2 linked regions of the Vreelandella piezotolerans genome follow. The protein of the gene in region 1 binds, or shares a complex with, the protein of each later gene. Links are inferred from orthologs where the notes say so. Each region holds a gene or a part of one and is shown on either strand. Other genes may lie near its edges.

Region 1 (3,220 bases):
AGCGCCGCGAGCTCTGCTAAACGCAGACCGCTGGAGTAGAAAAGCTCCAACATGGCCTGGTCACGAAGCGAGAGCGGCGAGCCGTCGTGGGGAGTGTCCAGAAAGCGCGACAGCGCGTCTACGTCCAACGGTTTGGGCAGGTGGCTGGGCTGCTTGGGGGTGCGCAACAGTTGAATCGGGTTATCCACCAGCACATGGCGTTCTACCAAGGCATCGGCGAAACGCGACAGTGCCGCGCGACGGCGGGCCAGCGTTCGGGGCGCCAGCCCCCGGCTACGCTCGGTACCGAGGAAAGCTCTTGCCAGCGTCGTGTCCAGCGCGCTGGCCTGAGTCACGCCGCGCTGGTCAGCAAACTGACAAAACGCCGCCAGATCCTGGCGGTAAGCCGCCACCGTTGCGGGACTGGCGTGAGTCGCCAGTTGCGCTAGGTACTCTTCAACGGCGTTTGTCAGCGTCGCTTGGCTAGCCATGCTGCTCCACGCCGTGGGGGGCTAATCGCAGCAGCAGGCGCGCGACGATATCGCCCAGGTACTCGGTAAATAGCGTATCCATGCTGGCGCGATAGCTGTCGGGGTCGGGGCTTGCAAGCAGCAAATAGCCTAGCGGCTCTCCGGCCGAGAGTCGCGTGATGGCACAGGAGCCCGCCTTGCGGGGCGCTTTGGTATGGGGCAGCAGACACTTCCAGTCGCTGACGCTTAGCTTGGCGCAGCGGCTGGTTCGACCATCCAGCAGCGCTGCCAAGCGGGCGCTGGCGTGCTGATCCAGCACGTGGCGCGGTGGCTGAGGCGGCGCCGGTTCCGCATCGCTCAACGAGGCGGGGCACCACAACGCCATCGCGGGGGTTTGAAAACGCTCGCTCAACTGCGTCGCCAGCGCTTGAGCGAGGGCATCGCGGTCTTCCGCTTCGACCAAGCTGAGCAGCGTCTCCCGCAGTCGGCGGTACTGCGACTCATTGTGCCGCGCGGTTTCCAACAAATGCTCAAGCCGCCCTTCCGCCGTTTCGGCGCGCTGGCGAAGGTCGATCACCAGACGCTCTAATAGCGATACGGCGCCTTCGATATGCGGATGCGGCACTTTGAGTTGCTGCAGCAGCCCTTCACGACCAATGAAAAAATCGGGGTGTCGGGCCAGCCAAAACGCTACTTGATCCGGATCGAGCGTTTTACGCGGCTCAGGAGCTTGAGACATCGCCGTTCTCCTCGCATTAGTTGAGTGATACCCGACCGTCAAACACCCGCGTGGCGGGGCCCACCATGACCAGCGACGCCTCAGGGCCCGGCCACTCGATGCTGAGTTGCCCGCCGGGCAAATGCACTTTCACCGGACTCTTCAAAAGACCCTGACGAATACCGCTGGCCACCGCCGCACAGGCACCGGTGCCGCAGGCCAGGGTTTCACCGCTGCCTCGTTCGAATACCCGCAGGCGAATTTCGCTGGGCGAGACCACCTGCATGAAGCCCACGTTGACCCGCTTGGGAAAGCGCGGGTGCGCCTCCAACAGTGGCCCCAGGCGCTCCACCGGCGCGCTATCGACATTCTCGACCTGGAGAACCGCATGGGGGTTGCCCATGGAAACCACACCAATCTGCAGCGTCTCACCGTCGGCTTCCAGCTCGTGCAGCGGCTGGTCACCCGGCGCCTCGAAAGGCAGCGCGGTTGGGTTGAAGCGCGGCCTGCCCATGTCCACGCGTACCATGCCGTCGTGCTGTACGTGGAGCACCAGCGGGCCTCCGGCGGTTTCGACGTGGATGTCATGCTTGTGGGTCAAGCGCTGGTCGCGCACGAAGCGGGCAAAGCAGCGCGCGCCGTTGCCACAGTTCTCCACTTCGCTACCGTCGGCGTTGTAGATACGGTAGCGAAAATCCATGTCCGGATCGCGGGGCGGTTCGACGATCAGCAGCTGGTCGAAGCCAATGCCGAAGCGCCGGTCCGCCAGCTGGCGAATCTGCTCGTCGCGCAGGCGCGCCCGCTGGGTGACCAGATCCACCACCATGAAGTCGTTGCCCAAACCGTGCATTTTAGTGAAGTGCAGCAGCATCAGCGCGCTCCTTCGGGCAGCAGCGCCTCGCCGGCCCACAGGCTTTCCAGCGCTTCCCGAGCGCGCACCACGTGAAAGGTATCACCATCCACCATCACTTCGGGGGGACGGGGACGGCTATTGTAATTGGATGCCATGACGAAGCCGTAAGCACCGGCGGAGCGCACCGCCAACAGATCGCCCTCGGCAATCGCCAGCTCGCGCTCCTTGCCCAGGAAGTCGCCCGTTTCGCACACCGGCCCTACCACGTCGTAGGTGGCGGTGTCCCGTGCTTGGCGGGTGTCCACCGGCACGATCGCCTGCCACGCCTGGTACAGCGCTGGGCGAATCAAGTCGTTCATGGCCGCATCGACGATGGCAAAGTTCTTGGTCTCGCCAGGTTTCAAAAACTCGACGCGGGTGAGCATCAGCCCAGCGTTGGCGGCGATGGAGCGGCCCGGCTCGAACAGCAGCGTCAACGTTTCACCGCCTTCCCAGCGGGAGAGGCGCGCCAACAGCTGGCTGGCGTAGTCGAACGGCTGGGGTGGCTTCTCGTCGCGGTAGGGCACGCCCAGGCCACCGCCTAAATCGAGGTGGTCGATCTCGATGCCGTGCTCGCGCAGGCGCTCCATGAGCACCAGCAGGCGCTCCAGGGCATCCAGGAACGGCGCAGTTTCGGTGAGCTGTGAACCGATGTGGCAATCCAGTCCCGTCACCCGCAGGTTGGGCAGGCTAGCGGCCAACTGGTACACCTCCAACGCGTCGTCGACGGGAATGCCGAACTTGTTGTCCTTCAAACCGGTGGAGATGTACGGGTGGGTACCCGCGTCCACGTCGGGATTGACGCGCAGGGATACCGAGGCGACTTGGCCCAGCTCCCCTGCCACGGCGTTCAAGCGCTCGAGCTCGGGGCGCGACTCGACGTTGAAGCACTTGATGCCGACCTCCAGCGCCCGCGCCATTTCCTGGGGCTGCTTGGCGACCCCGGAAAACACGACTTTGCTGGGGTCACCACCGGCTTTTAGCACCCGTTCCAGCTCGCCCACGGAGACGATATCGAAACCGGCGCCTAGGCGGGCCAGCAGGCCCAGCACGGCTAGGTTGGAGTTGGCTTTCACCGCGTAGCAGATCAGGTGCGGATGGCCGCCCAGCGCTTCGGTGTAAGCGCGAAAGTGGCGCTCCAACGTCGCTTTGGAGTAGACG
Region 2 (3,070 bases), 1.2 Mb from region 1 along the record:
CACTTTCTCTTCGGCAATCAGGCTGGCATAGCGAGTTTGCAGCTCGGCCGCCGGGCGAACGAACAAGCGCCCCCGGTGACCATCCAGCACCACGGGCGCGCCATTGAGACGCGGCAACGGGAGATCGACCATACCCAAAACGGTGGGAATCCCCATCGCGCGTGCGACGATGGCGACGTGAGACGTGCTGGAGCCCCGCACCGATACCAACCCTTTGAGCTTGTCGCGGGGCACTTCGCCCAGCATGGCTACGCTGATTTCATCGCCTACCAGAATGGCGTTATCCGGATAGGTTTCTGGGGTGGAAGGCGTATCTTCTTGAAGATGCGCCAGCACACGGCGGCCAAGATCACGGATGTCCGCCGCTCGTTCACGCAGGTAGTCGTCATCTACCCGCTCCAGGTACTGAACGTGGCGGCGAACGACATCGGCCAGCGCCCCAGGCGCCCACTGCCCTTCCCGAATTCGTTTTTCGACTTCTTCGGAGAGTGCCGCTTCGCCCAACATCTGTTGGTAGACGTCGAACAGCGCCAGCTCTTGAGAGGAGATACGATTGACCAAGCGCTCTGCCGCCGCACGAATCTCATCGCGGGTTTTGCCAATGGCCTCTTTCAAGCGAGCGATTTCGTACTCTTGGTCGCTGGGAATCAGGTCAGGAACGCTGTTGAGATCGGCGGGCGGGGTAATCACCACGGCTTCGCCCATGGCCATGCCGGGCGACGCCGCCACGCCTTTGAACATGGCTTGGCCACCCGGCAGTGCCGGTCGCGAGAGGTTGCCTGTGGCCAATGCATGCGCCAGAACACCGGCTAGCTGGGCGGCCATGGTGACCAAAAAGGCTTCGTCTTCGTCGTCGTAGCGGCGTTTTTCCGCTTGCTGCACCACCAACACCCCGAGCATGTGCCGCTGGTGGATGATGGGCACCCCTAAAAAGCTGGAGTAACGCTCTTCGCCCGTGGCTTCGAAGTAGCGAAAATGGGAGTGCGACCGCGCATCTTCCAAGTTGAGCGGCTCGCTGCGTTTGGCCACCAGCCCCACTAGGCCTTCCCCCAGCGGCAACACGACACGACCCACGGCTTGGGTACGCAGGCCAATGGTTTCCATCAGCACCAACGACTCCAGCTCTTTATCGTAGAGATAAAAGGAGCACACGTCGGTCTGCATGGCTTTGCGTATCCGGCGCACCATGGTCGACAGCGCGGCGTCGAGGTTTCTTGCGCCATTCACTTCTTGAATAACGCGTCGCAGCACCTCAAGCATGGACGTTTTACTATTCACTATTATTTGCCTCGCTGAGGGATTCTCCCGCCGGTGACCGCTGCGTTTACCCCGCAACGGTGCGCGCGTTATCCTTCATCATCTTGTGCCAAGCGCTGCACACGCGGGGAAAGCTCCCGGAGTGCGCGCCGATAGACCTCTCGTTTGAACGGTACTACCTGCCCAAGTGGGTACCAGTAGCTAACCCATCGCCAACCGTCGAATTCCGGCTTGGGCGTGGCCGTCATACAGATGCGGTTTTCTTGGCAACGAATTTTGAGTAAAAACCACTTCTGCTTCTGGCCGATACACACCGGCCGTGAGTGGGTACGAATCATGCGTCGTGGCAGACGGTAGCGCAGCCAGCCCCGGGTGCAGGCGACAATATCAACATCGTCGGCGGTTAGGCCGATCTCTTCGTGGAGTTCACGAAAAAGCGCTTGTTGTGGAGTCTCGCTTGCTTTGATGCCTCCCTGGGGAAACTGCCACGCATTTTGCCCTACACGACGCGCCCAAAGCAGCTGCCCCTGGCTATTGGCAATGATAATGCCAACATTGGGGCGAAAGCCGTCAGCGTCGATCACGGACATCACCTTCATAAATTTTCAGTTGTCCCCATTTTTCCATAAGGGAGACAACCGTATCAATACAATATAACGCTAAGTGGTTAAACCCAGGTGACTCTGCGATAATCCCGCGCTTTGTGTCGCTTATAATTAACGAACATTGACCGTCAAGGGGAGCGCCGTGAGTCTGGCCATTTTCGACCTGGATAATACGCTGCTATCCATCGATAGCGATCATGCCTGGGGGGAGTTTCTGGTGGAGCAAGGCGCAGTGGACCCGGTGGCCTACCGCGAGGCCAACGAGCGCTTTCTCGCCGATTACAATGCCGGCACGCTGGATATGATGGCGTTTCTGGCGCTGGCGCTGAAACCGCTGGCTGACAATAGCCCAGAGCAACTTGCTGCTTGGCACCAACAGTTTATGATTAGCAAGATCGAGCCGAACATTCTACCCAAGGCGGAAGAGCTGCTGGCGCGACACCGCACCAAGGGCGATACCTTGCTGATCATTACGGCCACCAACCGTTTCATCACTGGCCCGATTGCCGAGCGGCTGGGCGTGGACGACCTGATTGCCGTCGACCCCGAGATGGTCGATGGCCGTTACACAGGACGCGTGGCCGGTGTGCCCAGCTACCGGGAAGGCAAAGTCACCCGCTTGGAAGCATGGCTGGAAGGGCAAGAGTGCACCCTCGATGATGCGTGGTTCTATAGCGACTCCCATAACGACCTGCCGCTGCTGGAAGTGGTCGATAACCCCGTCGCCGTAGATCCTGACGATACACTTCGCCAAGTGGCCGAAGAGCGACACTGGCGAATCATGAGTTTGCGGGATTAATGGCATTCGACCCACCTACCCTATTAACGCTAACCATCGCCATTGCCGCTGCAGCGGCGCTTTATTTGCTGATGGAGTGGCGTGGCGCTCGAGAACGGGCGCTGCTGCTATGGGCAGCAGGGTTTGCCACGATCACGGTGGGCTCGAGTCTTTCACTGCTACGCGCCAATGGTTTCTTCCTGGTCGGCGTGTGGTTTGCCAATGGCCTGCTGATCCTGGCCCACTGGCTCTTCTTGCTGGGCGTCTTGCGCTTCGTCGGCCAACGTCCCAGCCAGGCCTGGTGGCTGCTGGTCGTCATCTGGTGCGCACTGCTGCTACTCCCCGCCCCCTTGACCAGCTCCAAACTCTATCTGGCACTCAATTCGTTATTGGTAGGGCTGCTCGCCTTGAGGGCCAGCTGGGCGCTCAA

Evidence for each region.
Region 2: the proteins of dapF (region 1) and GYM47_RS11595 are in contact, whole or in part, in a solved structure (PDB 5YGU), measured with the Escherichia coli proteins. The link is inferred for Vreelandella piezotolerans from one-to-one orthologs.

What each region holds. Positions count from the first base shown.
Region 1 is NZ_CP048602.1:3,739,332-3,742,551, forward strand. Bases 122-3,121 are described here. They hold dapF (diaminopimelate epimerase), read right to left. Parts: upstream 2,039-3,121; coding sequence 1,205-2,038; downstream 122-1,204. Other genes in these bases: GYM47_RS17195 (tyrosine recombinase XerC), read right to left, coding at 122-470; GYM47_RS17200 (DUF484 family protein), read right to left, coding at 463-1,188; lysA (diaminopimelate decarboxylase), read right to left, coding at 2,038-3,121. In the rest of the region: more of GYM47_RS17195, read right to left, coding at 1-121; more of lysA, read right to left, coding at 3,122-3,220. UniProt on the Escherichia coli protein: Involved in the succinylase branch of the L-lysine biosynthesis and in the biosynthesis of the pentapeptide incorporated in the peptidoglycan moiety. Catalyzes the stereoinversion of LL-2,6-diaminopimelate (L,L-DAP) to meso-diaminopimelate (meso-DAP).
Region 2 is NZ_CP048602.1:2,527,813-2,530,882, forward strand. What follows is about bases 95-2,944. They hold GYM47_RS11595 (RNA pyrophosphohydrolase), read right to left. Parts: upstream 1,842-2,944; coding sequence 1,347-1,841; downstream 95-1,346. Other genes in these bases: ptsP (phosphoenolpyruvate--protein phosphotransferase), read right to left, coding at 95-1,260; GYM47_RS11600 (histidinol-phosphatase), read left to right, coding at 2,005-2,661; GYM47_RS11605 (GGDEF domain-containing protein), read left to right, coding at 2,661-2,944. Outside these bases: more of ptsP, read right to left, coding at 1-94; more of GYM47_RS11605, read left to right, coding at 2,945-3,070. UniProt on the Escherichia coli protein: Master regulator of 5'-end-dependent mRNA decay.